Regions from separate parts of the Pseudoalteromonas sp. SR43-3 genome, predicted to be linked through region 1. Evidence: predicted binding sites of a transcription regulator. Region 1 holds the regulator's gene; each other region holds the start of a gene.

Region 1 (7,556 bases):
CTCTCGGGCTAAAATAAGTAACTTACGCTGCATATCTCGTCCAGATAAATCCTCGCGAGGGTCAGGCTCTGTGAACCCCATTTTCTGAGCTTCTAATACCAACTCAGAAAAAGCAGTGGTACCATCATACTTACTACATAACCACGAAAGCGTACCCGAGAACACGCCTTCAATACGCGTAATTTTATCACCACTATTTTGCAAATCAGCCAAAGCAAAATTGATAGGCAAGCCTGCACCTACACTTGTATTATATCGCCAATGTAAATTACGTTCGCCAAGGTTACTACGAAGTGCTTTATACCAAGAAGTCGGTGCTGTACCTGCATATTTGTTAGCACTAATTAAATGACAATCTCGGTCTACAAAATCTGTATATAAAAAGCTAAACTGCTCACTTGCAGTAATATCAATTAAAACTTTATGTTCGTAGTCAAGCTCGCTTATCGCATTAAGTAAATCCGCAGTTTCATAGCTATTCGCCTCATGCTGCCATTGAGTTTTCCATTGCGATATATTTATGCCACTTGCATTAAATAACATATGTTTAGAGCGAACCAGCGCTACCAATTTAATACTAAAGTCGCCTGATAAACGCTCAAATTGTGCCGATAACTGCTCAATAAAAGCATCGCCTACATTGCCAAGGCCCGCAACTATAACGGCTATTTCTTGGCCTTTATTGATTAGCTTATCGTGTAAGACGCTTTGTATATCGCTATCTATAAATTGGTCTGTTAGTAATAAAACATAACCATTATCTTGATGCACAAAACGCGGTTTTATAGTCTGCTCAGCTAATACCTCTAAAGCTTGCAGTTTTAGTACGCTAACGTCTTGCTCAGGGGCAACAATTGCACAGCCATTTAAATTTGACTCACTAATATTAGCTCTACCAGCAAAGTAATTAATAACTTGATATGTTTGTGCAGCCGGTACTACTAAATACACTTCACCATTATGGTTAAAATGATGAAGGCTATGCTGAATAAGCTGACTAACGCTTGCGACCTCACCTTCACTTAATCCTTCAACCATTAACAAATCAACATTTTGCAGCGTGGTTATAAAGCGCTTTTTCTTTGCTGAACCTTCTTTTACTATATCTGTTGGGCTTGCTTGCACATCAAAACTACTACGAACAGCTAGCTTAATATCGCTGTTTTTAAGTGGCGATAGTGTTTTTGCATGTAATACAGGGTTACCCAAACGAGCTAATAAATTAGCTTGTCCGCGACAAATTTTGCCGTACTTAATCGCCTTTTTTACCTTTCGAGGATCAGTGCTAAACACACCCTGTGTATCGGTCCAAATACATACCTGCTTAGCATCACAGTAATTTGCAAGTAGTGTTGCACTATAATCGCTACCGTTGCGTCCAAGTGTTACGGTCTCACCTTTCGTATCAGCGGCAATAAACCCAGTAACAACATTTATCTTATTAGGTAAAATTGACTGTCGACATTGCTGCGCATTTTGCGCATGCATTAATTCACCATCGTTTAAGGTAAAAAGACTACGGGCATCTTGAGCACACGCCTCAATATTTAGCTGCTGTAAATAAGTAGCGAGTAAACGTGCTGACCACAGTTCTCCGTGCGCAAGTAACGCAGCCTCTTTTAGCTGCTCAGCTTGAGCAAGTTCTGCAATATTACTAAGCTCGGTATTTAGTGTTCTAAGTGCGCAGCGCTTTAAATCAGCTTGTAATAACTGCTCAATTAAATCGCTTTGATGGTTATTTAACTGCAGTAAAATATCAGCGACAGCTTGCGTGTCTTGCAGCTGATAACTTTGCCACAACGACACAAGTGTATCTGTAGTTTTACCTGCAGCAGACACCACAACACAGTCGCCCGGCTGAGTATGCCCAATAATTATTTTAGCTACGCTTTGATAGCGCTCACTAGAGCTTAAGCTTGAACCACCAAATTTATGTACACAATTGACCATATTTATACCAATTCGCTTAATTAAGTTGTCTATTTTGAGGTAAGAAAACCGTATCGATAACAAGGCAAAAATTTCGTTATTTAGTTGTTCTATATTAGGAATTTTTAACGATGTTATCGTGCGGTTTAATCCCTCAAATTGATTAGGTATTATTGCGGATTGGTATTAATTACCAAAGCGCTGGACGGGCTGCACTTAATTTAACGTTTCCACCAGAAGTGCCAGCACCTTTGCCTACACGGCCAACATTTTTATTTTGCCCTGGTTTTACAAGTTCAAATACTCGTTCAAAGTCAGCTATTAAATCGTGTATATCTTCAATCCCAACCGAAATACGAATAAGCGTATCGCCCACACCCGCTTCTAAACGTGCCTTTGCCTCCATGCCTGCGTGCGTCATAGTTGCGGGGTGACAAATTAAACTCTCTACGCCACCTAGTGACTCAGCTAAACTAAACGTTTTAAGACTAGTTAAAAATGCTGCAGCGTCGTTTATATCGCCTTTAATATCAAAACTAACCATGCCACCAAAGCCAAGTTGTTGTGCTTTAGCAAGCTCATGTTGAGGATGTGACTCAAGTCCTGGATAGTAAACTTGGCTTACAAAATTGGAGCTTTCAAGGTACTTAGCTATTGCTAGCGCATTTTCTTGGTGCTGCCTTAAGCGCACATTTAAAGTACGTAGACCACGAAGCGTTAAATAACTATCAAAAGGGGCGCCCGTAATACCAATATTATTTGCCCACCAAGCAAGCTCATCACCAAGCGCTTGTGTTGCAGCAATAACAGCGCCGCCCACTACATCTGAGTGCCCGTTAATATATTTAGTAGTTGAATGCACCACAATATCTACACCAAACTTAATAGGGTTTTGTAAGGCAGGAGACAAAAACGTGTTATCTGCGGCAACCAATGCACCGCATTGCTTAGCAACATCGGTAACCGCTTTAATATCGGTTAAACGAAGTACTGGGTTACTTGGAGTCTCTATCCAAATAAGCTTAGGTTTAATTACTAAAATTTGTTGAAGGCTTTCTTCTTTTGTTAAATCTAATACTTCAAGCTTCAATAGTCCGCGTTTTTGTAACGATGTAAATAAACGATAGCTACCACCATAACAATCATGTGGAATTACTAACGTGTCGTCACTGTTAAGTAGCTGAGTAGCTAAATGCACGGCTGCCATACCAGTGGCCGTAATTATGCCGCGAGCGCCGCCTTCAAGCTTAGCAAGCGTCTCTGCTAAAATATCACGATTAGGGTTACCACTGCGGCCATAATCATACTCACGCTTGGTATCAAAGTCGGCAAACGAATAAGTCGTTGATAAATAAATTGGCGGCACCACTGCACCATGATGTTTATCAGCATCAACGCCGTTACGTACAGCAATGGTCGCTTTGTTTTTTTCGCTCATATTCGTCACCTGATTAATTTGGATGTTTAGACGTCTAAAAGAGTAAGTTATCCGTTTTAATAAGTCAAAGTATTTTAAAGCTCTAGATGGCTAAAGTTAGGAAAGGCGTTCGCTAGTACCACATTTTAGCTCACAAAAGTGAGCTTATTTTTACATCCCAAATAGGCTTATTAAGATAGATCGGTATCTATTATTTGACTATCTTTTTTAAATCGATAGAATTTCACGCATATTTACACGCTTTTTATACCGTGTGAGAAATTAATAATCTGAGGCAACGATACATCTTATGGCTAAATGGAATGGTGAGTATATTCACCCATACGCAGAACACGGGAAAAAATCAGAGCAAGTTAAAAAGATCACCGTTTCGATCCCGCTAAATGTATTAAAAGTTTTAACGGATGAGCGTACGCGTCGTCAAATCAACAACCTTCGCCATGCAACAAATAGTGAATTGCTATGTGAGGCGTTTTTGCATGCATTTACTGGCCAACCTTTACCAAATGACGATGACCTACGTAAAGACAACGCAGAAAAAGTACCAGAAGAAGTTAAAAAGATAATGCAAGAAATGGGTTTAGAAGTGCCTATTTTAAACGAAGAATAAATCGTTACCTTTTTAATCAAAAAACCTCAGCATTGCTGAGGTTTTTTTGTTTAAGCGTTATATATTACGCCATATAATTTTCAGGCAAGTCAATTTGCGCAACACCCGACTCTACCGCAGCAAGTGCTACAGCTTTAGCTATACGCGGTAGTAAACGCGGATCCATTGGTTTTGGAATAATGTACTGCGCACCAAACTCTAGCTTATCTACGCCTGCCGCTTTTAAAACTTCTGCAGGTACAGGCTCTTTGGCAATACTACGAATAGCCTCAACTGCAGCAATTTTCATTTCATCGTTAATCGCGCTTGCACGTACATCAAGTGCACCACGGAAAATAAACGGGAAACATAAAACATTGTTAACCTGGTTAGGGTAATCAGAGCGCCCTGTTGCCATAATTAAATCGTTGCGTGCGCCGTGAGCAAGTGCAGGATCGATCTCTGGATCTGGGTTTGAACATGCAAACACGACCGGTTTTTCTGCCATTAGTTTTAAATCTTCGGCAGCTAACAAGTTAGGACCCGAAACACCAACAAACACATCAGCATCTGCAATTACATCTTGCAATGTGCGTTTATCGGTATTGTTAGCAAAAAGCTGTTTATATTCATTTAAATCATCGCGACGAGTATGAATAACACCTTTGCGGTCAAGCATATAAATGTGTTCACGCAGTGCACCACACTTAATTAACAGTTCCATACACGCAACTGCAGCAGCGCCTGCACCTAAACATACAATTATTGCATCTTCAATTGATTTACCTTGTACTTCTAGTGCATTTAACATGCCGGCAGCCGTAACAATGGCGGTACCGTGTTGATCGTCATGAAAAACAGGAATGCTACAACGCTCTATTAATGCTTTTTCAATTTCAAAACACTCTGGTGCTTTAATATCTTCAAGGTTAATACCACCGAATGTGTCAGCAATATTGGCAACCGTGTTAATAAAGTCTTCTGTTGTTTTGTGCTTTACTTCAATATCAATAGAATCAAGCCCTGCAAAACGCTTAAACAATAACGCCTTGCCTTCCATTACTGGTTTAGACGCTAGAGGACCTAAATTACCCAAGCCCAAAATTGCAGTACCATTAGTGATAACCGCAACCATGTTACCTTTACCGGTATATTTATATGCATTTGCAGGATCTGCGGCAATTTCACGTACAGGCTCAGCGACACCTGGGCTATAAGCTAGGGCTAAGTCTTGAACTGTTTCAGCTGGTTTTGTTAGCTCAATGCTAATTTTACCAGGTACGGGATGTGAGTGATAATGTAGTGCTTGTTCACGAAAGTCAGACATAACGCGATGGTATCCTGCAATTTAAGTTAAAGTGAGAGGTGGAGTCTTGGGGTACGATACCCTTATTATTTTTAAATTCCAAGCAATATCAGGTCTATCCTGTTATATGCTATATCCTTTAATTTTAAGAGGTTTTTCAGTAACTTTGCAGGATTATATAAACATTTGATAAATAAAAATTCACCAAAAAAGTAAGTTTTGAGGTGTGTTTATGTCTATTAAAATATTAAAAAAATGTATGTTTAACACATCATCATAAACTTAAAATAACAGCCTACTACACTACTTTAAAAACAGATAAGCCCACGTTAGCTACTTTTATCAACCTAGTTAAAATTTGTACTATTTAAAATATAGAGAATATCTATCCATTTGTCTGTAAAGGTTTATGCATATTCAGAATAAGAATAGGAAATAGTTATGCAAGGTGTGATGTAGCTCGAGCAAGCTAAATAAGATAAGAAGTAGTAAATTTTAGACACAAAAAAAGCACCCTAAGGTACTTTTTTTAACTAAACAGCAATAATTACTTCTTGCTGCTAAGTGCACCGAAGCGCTTGTTGAAGCGATCAACACGGCCGCCAGTGTCTAAAATCTTTTGCTTACCAGTGTAAAACGGGTGACACGCAGAACATACGTCTAAGTGAATGTCTTTACAAAGAGTTGAGCTAGTTTCGAATTTGTTTCCGCATGAACATGTTGCAGAAATTACTTCGTACTTAGGGTGAATACCTTCTTTCATAGGAACCTCTAGTTAAGGCCGCATCGCTCTCCAAACCCGAAGTCTGGCACCATACGTCGTTAAAACAAATTTGTTGGTGGCGGATTTTATCCAACAACCTTCCCCTGCACAAGTATTTATTTATCTTTTCGCTAAAAAAGTGAACAATCTCTTTATCAAGTACTATTGCTAGTAGGTTTTTAGCGGTATTTTTAGTACATTACAGCATTAATTTTACGGGTTGAGTTGTTATGAGTTTTGTTGAAGTTGCTATTAAAGTCCCGCTTCCACGCACCTTTGATTATAAAATAGAAGAGCAGCTCAGTGGCTTATCAACCCCAATACTTCCGGGCATGCGGGTTTTAGTGCCTTTTGGTAATCAAAAAAAAGTGGCTGTTGTTCTGGGCATTAAAAACAGTACCGACGTCCCTTTAAATAAAATTAAGAATATTATAGAGGTAATAGACGACACCCCTATTTTAAGTGCCCAACATTTAGAACTCCTTAGCTTTACTGCCCGCTATTATTGCTACCCCTTAGGCGAAACTATTCATATAGCGCTACCGAGTGTACTTCGCCAAGGTGAATCGCCAGATAAAACCAGTATTAATATGGTTGCCCTGACAGAAAAAGGTGCAAAAGTACCGTCATTAAAAGCTAAAACACAGCTCAATTTATTAAAGCAGTTATCGCAATCGGGGAAATCATCGTTAACCGAATTAAAAGCTCTTGGCTTTAGTAAAAAAACAATCGATAGCCTAATAGATAAAGAACTCATAACACAAACTATTGAGCACGATAACCAATGGCAAAGTGTTGCTCCAACTGTCGGTAGTAAACCAGTACTTAATAAAGAACAAGCTGTTGCCTGTACGGCAATAAATCAAAGTAGTGGATTTAGCAGCTTTTTATTAGAAGGCGTAACTGGCAGTGGTAAAACAGAAGTGTATTTACAGTGCCTAGAAGAAGTACTCAAACGTGGCGAGCAAGCATTAGTATTAGTGCCAGAAATAGGCTTAACGCCACAAACTGTAAACCGTTTTCGTCGCCGCTTTCCTGATACACCCATTATGCTTTGGCATTCAGCCCTTACCGACAACGAGCGATTGCAAACATGGCGTTTTTGCGAAAAAGGCAGTTGTGCAATAGTTATAGGCACACGTTCGAGTATTTTTCTGCCATTTTTAAAACTCGGTATGATAGTTGTCGATGAAGAGCACGATTCATCATTTAAGCAACAAGATACCCTTCGTTACCATGCTCGTGATTTGGCCGCATACAGAGCTTTTCAGCATAAAATACCACTTATATTAGGCAGTGCTACACCCGCACTTGAAACACTTCACAAAGCAATTAATAACAAATATCAGCTACTAAGTTTAACCGAGCGCGCGCAAACTGCGACAGATAACCAATTTAAGTTACTCGATATGAAAGGCCAACCCGACCAAGCAGGTATTGCACATGCAAGCCTTGCAACTATGCGCCAACACTTAAATCGCGGTAAACAGGTTATGGTTTTTTTAAATCGCCGAGGTTTTTCACCCACTCT
Region 2 (7,556 bases), on a different contig from region 1:
TAGTCGCGAGTGTGTATTCCATACCAAAGCGAAAAAACGGGTACTTTAAAACATTAACAACCAGTATTAGCCAAAATAGTTGCCAGCCAAATATTGCCCCAGCTTGCGTAGAGGCAACTAGGTGAGATCCGCCAATAGCGGCTGTTGCCATGAGTATTCCAGGTCCAAGCGCACCTAGTCGAGACTTCCATACTGCTTTTGTTGTGTGCATTAATTTCTCAAAATATGTGTGTTATACGCTGCTTTTATTAATTTCTTTGATTAATAAACTGCAAGAACGCATAACTTACCTAAATTACAGGCAATAAAAAAGAGCCATACGGCTCTTTTTTACAATACTTTGTGACTAAATTTTATTTAAGATCCATCTCTTGGATGATCTCGTGTGCGATTTCAGGTGTAGTGCTAACAGGCTTTTCGTGTAAGTTTGCTTTTATCTGCCCTTTTCGATGTTTTAGTGCCGCATCGAGTTTTTTAGCTGCGCTTGCAATGGCAGGGTACATAACTTCGTTTTCCCCTTTTACCGATATGCGCGTGCCTTCGTAATTAGTGCTAATTTCAGCTTGGATTTTATGATGCTCTTTAGACAAAATAATATCGAGTGCAATAAGCGATGGAAAGTGGCTCTCGATTTTTGAAAATTTTTCGTTGATGTGCTCTCTAATAGAGTCAGTAACTTCAACATGGTGACCAGAAAGATTAATTTTCATAGGGTATCCTTTTATTTGTTACCTCATAAATAGTATTGGGGGCTATTTAGATTAACACAAGGAAAAAAGAGAGATATTTGAGGTTTATTTGCGGTTTTTGGTGATTTAAATCATGCGTTGTACAAAGTTTATGCAAAGCCCATAGTGCATGGGCTTTCAGACGTCTAGCTGTATTGATTAATCTGTGTACGAACAACAGTAGTCAGCAAAATCAGATACTTTTACTTTAAAGCTTACATTTGCATCAACATTAAACGATTCACCTGCGTTAAATGTTTTCCACTCACTTGCCCCTGGTAATAAAATATCCCATTGGCCAGCTAAAAGCTCCATGCATTCTTTTTGGTTTGTATCAAAAACAAACTCACCAGGTTGCATAAAGCCTAAAGTTTTCGCTTCGCCATCACCTAAAATAACGGTACGGCTCGACACTTTTCCGTCAAAATATACATTGGCTTTTTTTACTACACTTACGTTATCGAACTTTGGCATTTTTAGCTCCTGCTATTAATTTAAGATTTTTATTTATAAATTTTATCGCACTACCTTGCCTGATAGCTTACTTTCTTGCAAGGAAAGCAGCATTGTTCAAGGTGAAGTTGCTTCATGTTAGGGCATAAAAAAACCCGCAACATGTGCGGGTTTTTCAATTACTTACTTTATTTAATCAAAGCGATTAAAAAAGCTCGTTTGCTTTGCTTACAATGTTTGCCACTGTAAAACCAAAGTGCTCAAACAGCTCACCAGCAGGTGCCGACTCACCAAAGGTAGTCATACCTACTACTGCGCCATTTAGACCTACGTACTTGTACCAGTAGTCGGCAATACCTGCTTCTACTGCTACGCGGCGTGTAACAGATGCCGGTAATACGCTTTCTTTGTACTCTGCGCTTTGATCTTCAAAGGCATCAGTACATGGCATAGATACAACACGTACCTTTTTACCTTGGCTGCGTAGCTCAGTTGCTGAATCTTGTGCTAGTTGCACTTCAGAGCCCGTCGCAATGAAAATAATTTCAGGATTGCCGTCACAGCTAAGGATGTAACCACCCTTTTTAACGTCTGCTAATTGCTGTACGTCACGCGCTTGTTGCTCAAGACCTTGGCGAGTAAAGATTAACGATGTAGGACCGTCTTTACGCTCAATAGCTTGTTGCCATGCAATTGCCGACTCAACTTGGTCACATGGGCGCCAGTTGTATAAGTTAGGCGTTAAACGCATGCTTGCAATTTGCTCTACTGGTTGGTGAGTTGGACCATCTTCACCTAAACCGATTGAATCGTGCGTGTATACAAAAATGCTTGGTTGCTTCATTAATGCAGCCATACGTACGGCATTTTTTGCATATTCAACAAACATTAAGAACGTAGCACCGTAAGGAATAAAGCCTTTATGAAGGGCAATACCATTCATAATTGCCGACATACCAAACTCACGTACACCGTAGTAAATGTAGTTACCGCTTGCATCGTCGTGTGTTAAACCTTTAGAGCCATCCCAAATTGTTAAGTTTGAGCCTGCTAAATCGGCTGAGCCACCCATAAATTCTGGTAATAACGGACCAAATGCGTTTAATGCATTTTGCGATGCTTTACGAGACGCTGGGTTTGCAGGGTTTGCTTGTAATTGCTCAATGTACGCTTGAGATTTTTCAGCCCAATCGCCAGGTAGTTCGTTATTAATACGACGCTTATATTCAGCTGCAAGCTCTGGGTATGCTTTTGCGTATGCTGCAAATTTTTCGTCCCAGCTTGATTCAAGCTGCTGACCTTTTTCTTTGCTATCCCATTGTGCGTAAATATCATCAGGAATTTCGAACGCATCGCCAGTCCAACCTAAGAATTCGCGAGACGCTTTAATTTCGTCATCACCTAGTGGTGCACCGTGACAATCGTGGCTACCAGATTTATTAGGTGAGCCGTAACCAATAATTGTTTTACAACAAATTAGTGATGGTTTATCGGTAACACTTTTAGCTTCTGCAATTGCAGCACTTATAGCATCGCTGTCGTGGCCATCAACACCACTAATTACATGCCAACCGTATGCTTTAAAGCGAGCTGGCGTGTCATCTGTAAACCAACCTTCTACTTCACCATCGATTGAAATGCCGTTGTCATCCCAAAATGCAACAAGTTTACCCAGACCTAATGTGCCTGCAAGTGAACCAGCTTCATGAGAAATACCTTCCATAAGGCAGCCATCGCCCATAAATGTATAGGTAAAGTGATCAACAATATCGTGACCTTCGCGGTTAAACTGTGCAGCTAGCGCTTTTTCAGCAATTGCCATACCTACGGCATTTGTGATCCCTTGACCTAATGGACCCGTAGTAGTTTCGATTCCTGGTGCATAGCCATATTCAGGGTGACCTGGTGTTTTAGAATGCATTTGACGGAAGTTTTTAATTTCGTCCAGTGGTAAGTCGTAACCACTTAGATGCAATAGAGAATAGATAAGCATTGAACCGTGGCCGTTTGAAAGAATAAATCTGTCACGGTCAGCCCACTCTGGATTTGTTGGGTTGTGTTTTAGATAATCGCGCCATAATACTTCTGCGATATCAGCCATGCCCATAGGGGCTCCAGGGTGACCAGATTTGGCCTTTTGTACTGCGTCCATTGACAAGACGCGAATAGCATTTGCAAGTTCTTTGCGAGATGGCATGAATTCTCCTACCTTTATGTGTATTTGCGCGGGTATTTATGTGTTTGTTTATGCACCCAAGTAACTTGGGTTTGTTTATATCGACCATTCTTACTTATTGTGGGGGCTGTGTGCAATTAAAAACCCTATAAAAGTGAGGCATTATGAATATTTTTTAAGACCAAAAAGTTATTAGTAATTTTATTTAGACGTCTAGGCGTAAAAACACTATGCAAGGTGTTTTGTTTTCGATAAAATACGCCCCTTAATTTTTTAGCGCTAATACCGACGTTTGTGAAGCGCAATATTTGTGAGCAGAAATACAATGGCAAAACATTTATTTACTTCTGAATCAGTTTCTGAAGGTCATCCGGATAAAATCGCCGATCAAATCTCTGATGCGGTACTTGATGCTATCCTAGAGCAAGACTCTCATGCCCGTGTTGCGTGCGAAACTTACGTAAAAACAGGTATGGTTATGGTTGGTGGTGAAATCACTACTAGCGCATGGGTTGATATTGAAGAAATTACACGTAAAACAGTACGTGAAATTGGCTACACGCATTCAGACATGGGTTTCGATGCAGATTCATGTGCAATTTTAAACACTATTGGTAAACAGTCTCCTGACATTAACCAAGGTGTTGACCGTACTAGCCCAGAAGAACAAGGTGCTGGCGACCAAGGTCTTATGTTTGGTTACGCATGTAACGAAACAGAAGTACTAATGCCTGCGCCAATTACTTACTCACACCGTTTAGTACAGCGCCAAGCGCAAGTACGTAAAAGCGGCGAGCTTAACTGGTTACGTCCAGATGCAAAATCTCAAGTTACTTTTGCATACGAAAATGGTAAGCCAGTAGGTATTGATGCAGTAGTACTATCTACTCAGCACAGCGAAGACATTTCGCAAAAAGATTTAGTAGAAGCGGTGATGGAGACTATCATCAAGCCGGTCCTTCCTGCAGAGCTTATTACAAGCGCGACTAAATTTTTCATTAACCCAACGGGTCGCTTTGTAATTGGCGGACCAATGGGCGATTGTGGTTTAACAGGTCGTAAAATCATCGTTGATACATACGGTGGTATGGCTCGTCACGGTGGTGGTGCTTTCTCTGGTAAAGATCCATCAAAAGTTGACCGCTCAGCTGCATACGCTGCACGTTACGTTGCTAAAAACGTAGTTGCGGCTGGCCTTGCTGATAAATGTGAATTACAAGTTTCTTACGCAATCGGTGTTGCAGAGCCTACATCTATCAGCGTTGAAACGTTTGGTACAAGCAAGTTAGAAGAAAGCCGTTTAATCGAGCTTATTCGTGAACACTTTGACCTGCGCCCTTACGGCTTAATTCAAATGCTTGATTTAGAGCGCCCTATCTACCTTCCTACAGCGGCTTACGGCCACTTTGGTCGTGACGAATTCCCTTGGGAACGTACAGATAAAGCTGATGCACTTCGTGCAGCTGCTGGCCTTTAAGCTAAAAGTGTTGAAGTAAATTAAAAACGGCCCTTAATAGGGCCGTTTTTGTATCTAAAACTTATCAGTTACATTGTTTGTAGTACGTCTACAAAATAACTATAAAATCAACCTCGAATTCTTTTGTACTTTAGGTATATACTCATTTCATTATAAAAGCTTTAGGGATAGTTAAATGGCCGATAACTTTCGCGTTATATTTGCAGGACTTGCCGATAACGTTGACATAAAAACAGCGTGCGCAAACTTAGCTGCAAAATTAAAAACGTCAGATGAAAAAGTAGCTCTTTTTTTTAAAGGTAAGCCGCTGTTTGCGCCAAGCGATAAAGACAAAGCGTTAAAACAGACTAAGTTATTAGCAAGCCTAGGTATTAAAAGTAAGCTGCAAGCTGTTTCAAATGCGATTCAAAATAGCTCCCCCGCAGCTGCAAATAACAACCAACGTGATGAACGTATTTTTGATGCACTTGATTACATCACTAGCAGCTTAATACGCCTTGAAGAAAAGCTAGATGAGCTAGAGCAACGCCTTCCTGAAGCTCAATTAAATACACCAGACGAAAGTGTAGACGAATGGCAAGATGACGACCTAATGCTAGATGAGGATTTAGCGACTCCTAAAAAACGCAGTAACTTACTTTTATATTCATTGATTGCAACTGCCACCATTTTGCTAGTCGTACTGGCTGTTTTTTTAATTTTTCCCGATTTATTCTCTTTTTAAAAATGGCTAATTAGTTTAATGAGCAATAAACGCGCACAAATAAGAGCTGAAATTCGTAACACCCGTAAAAACTTGTCAAATAATCAGCAAATAATTGCTGCGCAATCGCTAAAAATGAATTTTATTCAACACTTAAAAAGCGAAAATACAACGAATTCAAAGCATATTGCCATTTATTTAAGTAACGACGGAGAACTAGACACCTCATTGTTAATTAAAGAATTATGGAACTTAAACCATGCTGTTTATCTACCTATAATACACCCATTCAATGGCGCTAATTTACTATTTCAGCGCTATGAGAAAAACTCACCCATGAGGGCAAATCGCTATGGTATCTTGGAGCCTAAGCTGAACTGCTCTCAAATATGCCCATTACCAGCGCTTGATTACCTCCTTATGCCATTAGTGGCATTTGATAAACAAGGTAATCGCCTAGGAATGGGAGGTGGGTTTTACGACCGGACATTGGCACGTTTACATGAACAAAATTGGCAAAAACCGCAACTAATTGGCCTTGCACATGAATGCCAAAAAGTTGATGCTCTACCAATCGAGTCATGGGACGTACCACTTGAAACCATTATCACCCCAGATAAAACATACAGTTGGTAACATTTAATTTTGGTTACTAGCCGCATATTTCTGACATACATGAGCACAAAGCAATGACACAAGACGAATTAAAAAAAGCAGCTGCCTGGGCAGCACTCGAGTTTGTAAAAGAAAACACCATTGTAGGTGTCGGTACAGGCTCTACTGTTAATCACTTTATTGATGCCCTTGGCTCAGTAAAGGACACTATTGTAGGCGCTGTATCAAGCTCAGAAGCGTCAACTGCACGTTTGGAAGCGTTAGGTATTGAAGTGTTTGAACTTAATAACGTTGATGCTTTAGATGTATACGTTGACGGCGCTGACGAAATAAACGCTCAAAACGAAATGATTAAAGGCGGCGGCGCAGCGCTAACACGTGAAAAAATAGTAGCAGCAGTTGCAAAACAGTTTGTGTGTATTGTTGATGACACAAAGCTGGTAGATACATTGGGTGACTTCCCGCTTCCGGTAGAAGTTATTCCAATGGCGCGCAGCTACGTTGCACGAGAATTATTAAAACTTGGTGGTGACCCTGTTTATCGCCAAGGCGTAGTTACCGATAATGGTAACGTTATATTAGATGTATTTAACTTAAAAATTACCAATGCCAAACAACTTGAAACACAAATCAATTCAATTGTTGGCGTAGTTACCAACGGCCTATTTGCGATGCGAGGTGCTGATAAAGTGATTATCGGTACCAAAAATGGGCCACAAATTAAATAGGATGAGGTTATGAGTAAGGTATCGTTAGCAAAAGACAAAATTAAAATTCTCTTGCTTGAAGGTGTTCACCAAAGCGCTGTTGAAACGCTAAAACGTAACGGTTACAGCAATATCGACTACGTTAAAACATCCTTACCTGAGGACGAGCTTAAAGAGCGCATTAAAGATGTTCACTTTGTAGGACTTCGTTCTCGTACTCATATTAACCAAGCTGTATTAGACTCAGCTGAAAAGCTAGTTGCTATTGGTTGTTTTTGTATTGGTACAAACCAAGTTGATTTAGATGCAGCACGCGAACGTGGTATTGCTGTATTTAACGCTCCATTTTCTAATACTCGTTCAGTTGCTGAACTTGTACTTGGCGAAATTCTACTTTTATTACGTGGTATTCCAGAGCGTAATGCAGCGGCTCATCGTGGTGGCTGGTTAAAAACAGCAAATGGTTCGTTTGAAGCACGTGGTAAAACATTAGGTATTATTGGCTACGGTCACATTGGTACTCAGCTAGGTATTATGGCTGAAAATATCGGTATGAACGTGAAGTTTTACGATATCGAAGATAAGTTATCACTGGGTAATGCAACACAAGTTCATAACCTTACTCAGCTGTTACAACGCTCTGATATTATTAGCTTACATGTACCAGAAACACCGCAAACTAAAAACCTTATTGGTA
Region 3 (7,556 bases), on a different contig from region 1:
TTTCCGCCTCTGCGCATAGCATCAGCTTTAAGTAAATCAATCGCGTTTGATTTAGAGCGATTGTAACTTACATTATTGCTGCCCATACCGTCGCCATCACAGCTTTCACCTTCTATTCGGCCTAAAAGTGTTGCGCCACTTTCGTGTGCTTCTTGGTCGCTATAAAATTGCTGTAAATCTCTTTTATTAACGTAGGTGCCAATTTCTTGAGATAAAACACCGTTGTCTATATCTGTATGATAAGTCATGCCTGAACAACCCGTTATTGTGGCCAGCACTGTTATTGCCATTATAAAACGTAGCATATCTATTAGTCCTTTAATTTATTATTTAAATAAAGTAATAAATTACTAACAAAATCAAATGCTGGCAATGTTTGCCAACAGGTAAATTGTTAGCATTTGTAAATGTATTTAGATTTTACTGAGCATAGGGTAAGTAAACAAAAAGAAGTGGCAAACATTAACTAACCAATGGCATAAAATAGCCCACGCTAAGCGCTGCGTTTTATAAAAAATATAGCTATATCCTAAGCCTGCAATAAATGAAACCAATACATAGTTAAATCCTCCAGCAAAATGCGCCAAAGCAAACACTGCTGCTGTCATTATTGGAGCAAGTAGCGCTAGGCGAGGAGATGTGATTATTTGGCTAAGTTTGGTTTGTAATAAACCTCTAAACAAAGCTTCCTCAGTTACACAGGTAAATAAAAGATTAATAGCAATAAAGGCTAACCAAAAGTTGGGCACTTTTGGGTTAAAGCTTACAAGTCCAAGTGTTAAAGCCGCAGTGAGCGAAGCTAAAACAGTAGCAATAATTATAAAAATAGGTTGTTTAACGTTTAATGGGCCTGCTTTATTAGAGTCTGCTTTTAAAGCTTTTTTACTCGAATAAAAGTAAGCACAAAGGAATAACCCAGCCATAGCTTTATCAAAATTAGCATAAAGGGTAAAAGCAATCGCATCGCTTGTAATACGCTCATCTATAACAATAGAGAGGTTATTAAAACCAGGCACCCAATGAAGTGCTAATACCAGTGAGGAAATTATAAAAACAGTACCTAAAATAGCGCGTATTATTGCCCGCTTTGCATTTAGCACACAGTAGTATAAAACAACGTAAAGCCCAGTGCTGAGCAGAGCATACAAATTTATATAACCTTGAAAATACCCACTTACTACACTTAAAGCCATTAAGTAGTGCCAAAGGGGTTGCCGCATTATTGATATTTTGCAGTACGGAAAAACACATATAATTGATAGTGCTAATAAATAAAAGGTCATTGTTTTTTATTACTCTGTTTTATTTAGCCATTAATCTAACAGATTCGACCTCTCAATATTTTTTTTCTGGTAATATAGATAGGTTATAAGCAGTTTAAGCAGTGAACAAACTATGTTAAGTCCTTTTTTTCAGCAGCATGCTGATTATGTTTCTATCTCTCGTGAGCAGGGGTGTCGCTTCGCTAAATGCGTTGCTGATGATTACAATCCACTTCATGACAAAGATGCCAAAAAGTTTTGCGCGCCAGGAGACTTACTTTTTTCATTGGTACTAGACCGCTACGGTATTAGTGAACAAATGGAATTTACTTTTGCCGGTATGGTTGATGAAAACACCAAACTACATTTCCCTGAGGGAGCAGATGAGTTTGATGTTACCAATGGCGAAAAAGTAATTTTAAAGGTAAAGCGCAGCGGTAAAACCAGCCAATGCCCAGCACTAACTAATAGTCTAATAAAAAATTATGTTGAGTTTTCTGGTACTACCTTTCCGCATGTAATTATCCCATTAATGGGCAAGCAAGAGGTAATGATAAACCCTGCTCGTCCGATGGTAATTTACGAATCAATGCTTATTAATCTTGATAACCTTGATATAACAGCGCCAGTACTTGAATTTGCAGAGCCAAGCTTTGAGTACACTGGTAAGCGCGGAAAAATTACACTACGTTTTAACCTGTTAGAAAACGGCGTTAAAGTGGGTAGTGGTGAAAAGCACATGGTGGTTTCGGGTATTCGCGAATACTGCCAAGCAACAGTTGACGATTTAATAGCGTTTTACAACGAACGTAAAGCGACACTAAAGCCAGCTTAAAGCTACAGCAAATTATAAAAGGCGCTAAATACAACGGTTATTTAGCGCCTTTTTTATTATTTTAGCGCTAAAGCGAAAGAGAGCAATCACGATTAAATACTTTTCTGGACTGGTTAATTTACGCAGTACAGTAATATGCGTACAATAGCGCTCTTTGTTATTTTAAAGCTAAGCCTATGTCTGCCACTACGTTCTCATCACTTAATCTCGACCCGTTATTATTAACAGCGATTGAGCAAAATAATTACACTCAACCAACCGCAATTCAGATTAAAACTATTCCGCCTATTTTAGCCGGAAGTGATGTAATGGGCAGCGCGCAAACAGGTACGGGTAAAACCGCCGCCTTTGTTTTACCTCTGTTACATAAGCTTTTAAATACCCCTAAAAAAGATGAGCAAGGCCTTGCCCGCGTTGTAATTTTAACGCCAACACGAGAGCTTGCTCAGCAAGTATTTGCCAGCTTTGAAAAGTACGCACAAGGCACTAACATCAATGGTGCTTTAGCCTATGGTGGTGCAAGTATTGGCCCTCAAATAAAAGCACTTAAAACAGCACAAGTTATAGTGGCCACACCAGGGCGTTTGCTTGATCATATAGTTAAAGGCAGTGTGGTACTTTCAAGCGTAGACTCTTTAGTGTTTGACGAAGCCGACCGCATGCTTGATATGGGCTTTATTGATGAAATTAGACGTATATTGCGACATATACCGGGCGATCGCCAAACTTTACTCTTTTCAGCTACGTTTGATGACAGCGTGTTTGAACTCAGTAAAAAGTTACTTAAAAACCCAGAACTAATTGAAGTTGATAAACGTAACTCAGCCGCGGTTGAAGTAGAGCAAGTTATTTACGCTGTAGATGAGGATCGTAAGCGCGAACTTGTATCGCACATGATTGGCATGAAAAACTGGCGCCAAGTGCTTATTTTTACTCGCACAAAACAAATGGCTGATCAGCTTGCTAAAGAAATGTGTAAAGATGGTTTAAAAACCGAATCAATCCATGGCGACAAATCGCAAGGCGCACGCGACCGTGCATTGCAAAACTTTAAAGAAGGTATTACACGCGTACTTGTTGCAACCGATGTAGCTGCGCGTGGTTTAGATATTTCTACACTTAGATACGTAATTAATTTTGAACTGCCGTACATTGCTGAGGATTACGTGCACCGTATTGGCCGTACAGGTCGTGCTGGTGAACAAGGGCTTGCTATGTCATTGGTAAGTCTTGATGAGCAATGGCTGCTAGAAGAAATTGAAGTATTACTCGATACGCGTTTAACGCCGCAGTGGTTAGAAGGTTACGAGCCTGACTTAAATAAAAAGCCCAAAGATAATCGTAAAAATACGAATAAATCTCGAAAAGATCGCGATAAAAAACGCATTACAGGTAAAAGAGAGCCAAGTAGACGTCGTAAATAATAGCTTTTAGTTTACTTTTTTGCCTACACTGGAGCTATTAAATAGCCGAGGTAAAGTTAATGTTTGAAACTGATAAATGGGCATTCTCTGGTGTTGATGGCCAAATATCTTTGCATAAATGGCAAAAATCAATGGACCTTATCACGGGGCTTTTTTCAGCCCCGTCTGGTTATATAGTTCAGGCAACAAGCAAAGGCTATCGCGTTGTTATTAGAAATAACGAAGGTGGCTCAAGCTTTGAAACCAACCCGATACTTCCCCCTCAAACTCCTCTTTTTTGTCGGCACGTCGCTGAAACTAATAATATTTTATATGTTAATGATGCAAGCAATAACGATGCATGGAACACCCTCCCAGAAGTAGTTGAGGACGGTGTTGAATCCTACCTAGGCTTACCTATTCATTGGCCAGAAGGTGAAGTATTTGGCACGCTATGCTTAAAAGACACTAAAATAACTAGCTATACCGATGAATACTTTGAGCTCATAGAGCAACTACGCGATTTAATTGAAGACGACCTAGCGCTTGTTTACAGCTATGAAAAAATGCGCGAAATAGCCATGTTAGACTCATTAACAGATATTTATAATCGCCGAGCACTTAACTTACTAGCTCAGCAAAAGCTTAATTTAGCACTGCGTTTGGGCTTCGACGTATGTTGCTTGTTTATTGATATAAACGACTTTAAAAAATTAAACGATACCTTTGGACATGAAGTGGGTGACAAAGCCTTAATTATATTGGCAGATACGCTAAAAAACCATTTAAGAGATGCCGACATAGTAGGGCGTTTAGGTGGTGATGAGTTTGTTGCAGTAATGCAATTAAGTGATAAAAGCAAAATTAACTACATTATGGATAAAATTTCGACTGAGTATACAAATGCTTTACTAAAAGAAGGTGTTTGCGATTTATCGCTCAGTATTGGTTATAGTTTTACTAATAAACAAAAGCAGCCCTTTGAAGCGCTATTAAATGATGCAGACCACGCAATGTATAAAAATAAACAAGCGTATAGGCTCGCTAAAAAAGCACAATAATAAAAGGAAGTTCGTCATGACTCATGCCACAAAAACTTGGCTGGTTTTTTCTGCGATAGGTTTTATTTTTTCATTAGCAATAATAAGCTTATTTGAAGCGCTTCCTAGCATTAGATTTATATCTGATGAGGGAATTATTTTTGGTGTTATGTGCTCCTCTATGGGGTTTGCCTTAAAAAGGCTTGAGAGTAATAACCAAAAATAGCTTCAATGAATAGCTTAAGCTGCAAATTTTTACTTGTACTTATTAATTTGTTTTTCAAAGTACGGACATAAAAAAGCAAGCCATGAGGCTTGCCAAGAAGGGTGTTAATTAGCTCTCACCTAGCCTTTAAGCTATTAGCTTTTCAGCAAGGTTTAATTCCATAATAGCTTTTAATAAACGGTATAAGTTAATTGATGCGTCAATTTCTTCTTTACGGTTTGTTAAGCTTTCAATATTTAAGCCCAGTGGCACGTCTAAATGCGCACAGCTTTTAAGTATTAAGTCGAGGTTTTCGCGGCAAATACGGACCGATTCGCTTAATGTATTGTCTGCATCAAGCATGCGCCATTTTGTTGCCTCTGGCACTGAGATACCCAACCATTGCATAAATTCTAAGGTTTTTTCGCCGCCGCACGGGGTAAACGTTAATATAATACGTTGTGGTGTAATACCCTGCGCTTTACATGTACGTGCGTAGCTAGTGATTAGCTCTATAGTCGCTTGTGCATCGTAAACAGCTTGCGATATAAAAAACTGACAACCTTGTGCTGTTTTTTCTATTAATCGTTCGTGCTCATTTCGTTTACTTGAATGGCGTTCAGCAATCGTAACGCCACCTAAAAAGAAATCATCTGATTGCTCAGCCAATGCTTTATAAGCATCTGGCAGGCTTAGCTTTATATCGCCTATCGATGATGGGCTACCTACTAAAACAACATTTTGTAAATCGTAGTCGTTTTTAGTTTCACTTAGCCAATCTTTAAATTCGCCTACGCCACGCTGCGCCACACTTTTATAAGTAATCACATCTTGTGCAGATAAATTACGAAGTAAATGGCTGTATTCACGCGGATCAACGGTTTGTTTAAACGCAAATGGACGGTCTTGATTAGTTCGGCTGCTTTCGTCTTGAATGTCGTAAATTATCACGCCGTCGTATTCAATTTCGTGTAAGCGACCTAATAGCTTTTCTGCAATGGTTTTTAATTGCGCTTTATCGGTGCCAATTTTAGGCGGGGTAGTACCAATAAGATAAACACCTTGATTGGTGTCCACTATCTTCTCTTTTAGTGATAAAGCCATAATCCTCATTCCAGCTAAGTTTGTTTTGATGGATTTAATATAGCAGCCATTTAGACGTCTAGATAGATTTATTTAATGAAAGTTTTTCAATTAACATGATGTTTATTCATAGTGCTTGTTCCCATAATTTATAATTGACACAGTTGTTTACATAATAAATCCCCTTGGGACTCTTATATTTATTGGCTTTGGGGCATAATTAAAGAGTTAAATCTGACAACAAATTTGCTCAATTTAAAAAGGGACAACAATGAAATTTAAATTATTAGCAACCAGCTTAGCGGTATCGCTGGCTTTAACAGGTTGCACCATGCAACAAAATCAAAGCACGCAAACAACAGCACAACAAGAACAAGTAAATAAAGCTGATGATCGTGTTTTTTCGCAAGATTACTTAATTGAAGAACTAGAAAACGGCTTACGTGTCATGGTTGTTAAAACCGATTACCCTGATGTAGTGTCGCTGCAAATTCCGGTATCGGTTGGGTCGCGTAACGAAGTTGAAGAGGGCAAAACAGGCTTTGCTCACTTTTTTGAACACATGATGTTTAAAGGCTCACAAAAATACCCTGAAGATGTGTACTCAGACATATTAAAAAATTCAGGTGTTGATAACCGCGCTTATACAACAAACGATTACACAAATTACCATTTAAACTTTTCGAAGCAGCACCTTGATAAAGTACTTGAGCTTGAAGCTGATATTTTTCAAAACTTAACCTACACCGAAGAGCAATTTAGAACAGAAGCACAAACGGTAAAAGGTGAGTACTTAAAAAACAACGCGAGCCCAATTCGTAAATTATTAAGCGCTGTACGCGAAGAAGCGTTTGATAAGCACACGTATAAACACACCACTATGGGCTTTTTTAAAGACATAGAAGCCATGCCTGATCAAATGGCCTATGGTAAAGAGTTTTTTGCTAAGTTTTATAAGCCTGAGTATGTGTCACTTGTCATCGTGGGCGATGTAGACCCACAAGCAACAATGGCAATGGTTAAAAAGCATTGGGGCAGCTGGAAAAAGGGTAACTATGTTGCTGACATTAAAGCAGAACCTGTTCAACAAGCACCAAAATATTTACACCAGCAAGATGAAGCGCTACCAGGGCATTGGTTACTCGTATCGTACAAAGGCGCTGCGTGGGAGCCTGCTAAAAAAGACAGAGCGGCGCTTGATTTAATCTCACAGCTTTATTTTTCTAGTAATTCAGATTTATATCAAGAGCTAGTGGTCGACAAACAAATTGCCAGCCAAATGTTTACCTATAACCCAGAGACTAAAGATCCGGGTTTATTACACGTATTTGTTAAAGTAGAAAACGCAGGCGATTTAGCCACTGCGCGCGATGCCATTAATCGAACTTATGCAAAAGCACGCACTGAGCTTGTTGATGAGCAAAAGCTAAGTGATTTAAAATCGAATCTTAAATACAGCTTTATTAATGGCTTAGATTCGTCGCAAGCGATTGCATCAACCCTTGCCAGCTACATGCATTTTGAGCGCGATCCTGAGGTTATAAACCAGCTGTATAAATCGGCAGATAACATCACCAGCGCAGATATTAAAGCCGTTGCTAATAAATACTTTACTGATAACGCACGTACCACATTAACAATGTCGGCACTTGATAAAGCCCCAGGTTTTGAGCAAGAAGTTAATTTAAATGCGCTTACTGCAAAGCTTGAACAAGCACCTGCGGCACC

The links. Region 1 encodes MetJ, which represses methionine synthesis genes. Its sites were predicted from a motif close to TAGACGTCTAGACGTCTA; they were not measured.
Positions count from the first base shown of each region.
Region 2: the regulator MetJ is predicted to act here: its motif matches at 3,564-3,581, upstream of metK (methionine adenosyltransferase).
Region 3: the regulator MetJ is predicted to act here: its motif matches at 5,893-5,910, upstream of H5088_RS17215 (methylenetetrahydrofolate reductase).

Region 1 is NZ_JACJEC010000015.1:15,157-22,712, forward strand. Features, by position in the region: gene metL (bifunctional aspartate kinase/homoserine dehydrogenase II) at 1-1,950, opposite strand, end outside; gene metB (cystathionine gamma-synthase) at 2,120-3,367, opposite strand; gene metJ (met regulon transcriptional regulator MetJ) at 3,657-3,977, shown strand; gene H5088_RS15175 (malic enzyme-like NAD(P)-binding protein) at 4,042-5,283, opposite strand; gene rpmE (50S ribosomal protein L31) at 5,810-6,025, opposite strand; gene priA (primosomal protein N') at 6,256-7,556, shown strand, end outside.
Region 2 is NZ_JACJEC010000012.1:46,376-53,931, reverse strand. Features, by position in the region: gene H5088_RS13840 (NRAMP family divalent metal transporter) at 1-151, opposite strand, end outside; gene hpf (ribosome hibernation-promoting factor, HPF/YfiA family) at 354-710, opposite strand; gene H5088_RS13830 (pyrimidine/purine nucleoside phosphorylase) at 888-1,202, opposite strand; gene tkt (transketolase) at 1,387-3,378, opposite strand; gene metK (methionine adenosyltransferase) at 3,683-4,834, shown strand; gene H5088_RS13815 (hypothetical protein) at 5,010-5,558, shown strand; gene H5088_RS13810 (5-formyltetrahydrofolate cyclo-ligase) at 5,577-6,173, shown strand; gene rpiA (ribose-5-phosphate isomerase RpiA) at 6,227-6,880, shown strand; gene serA (phosphoglycerate dehydrogenase) at 6,890-7,556, shown strand, end outside.
Region 3 is NZ_JACJEC010000020.1:60,028-67,583, reverse strand. Features, by position in the region: gene H5088_RS17245 (hypothetical protein) at 1-305, opposite strand, end outside; gene H5088_RS17240 (CPBP family intramembrane glutamic endopeptidase) at 414-1,283, opposite strand; gene H5088_RS17235 (DUF3581 domain-containing protein) at 1,396-2,097, shown strand; gene H5088_RS17230 (DEAD/DEAH box helicase) at 2,274-3,521, shown strand; gene H5088_RS17225 (sensor domain-containing diguanylate cyclase) at 3,581-4,561, shown strand; gene H5088_RS17220 (hypothetical protein) at 4,578-4,766, shown strand; gene H5088_RS17215 (methylenetetrahydrofolate reductase) at 4,893-5,849, opposite strand; gene H5088_RS17210 (pitrilysin family protein) at 6,100-7,556, shown strand, end outside.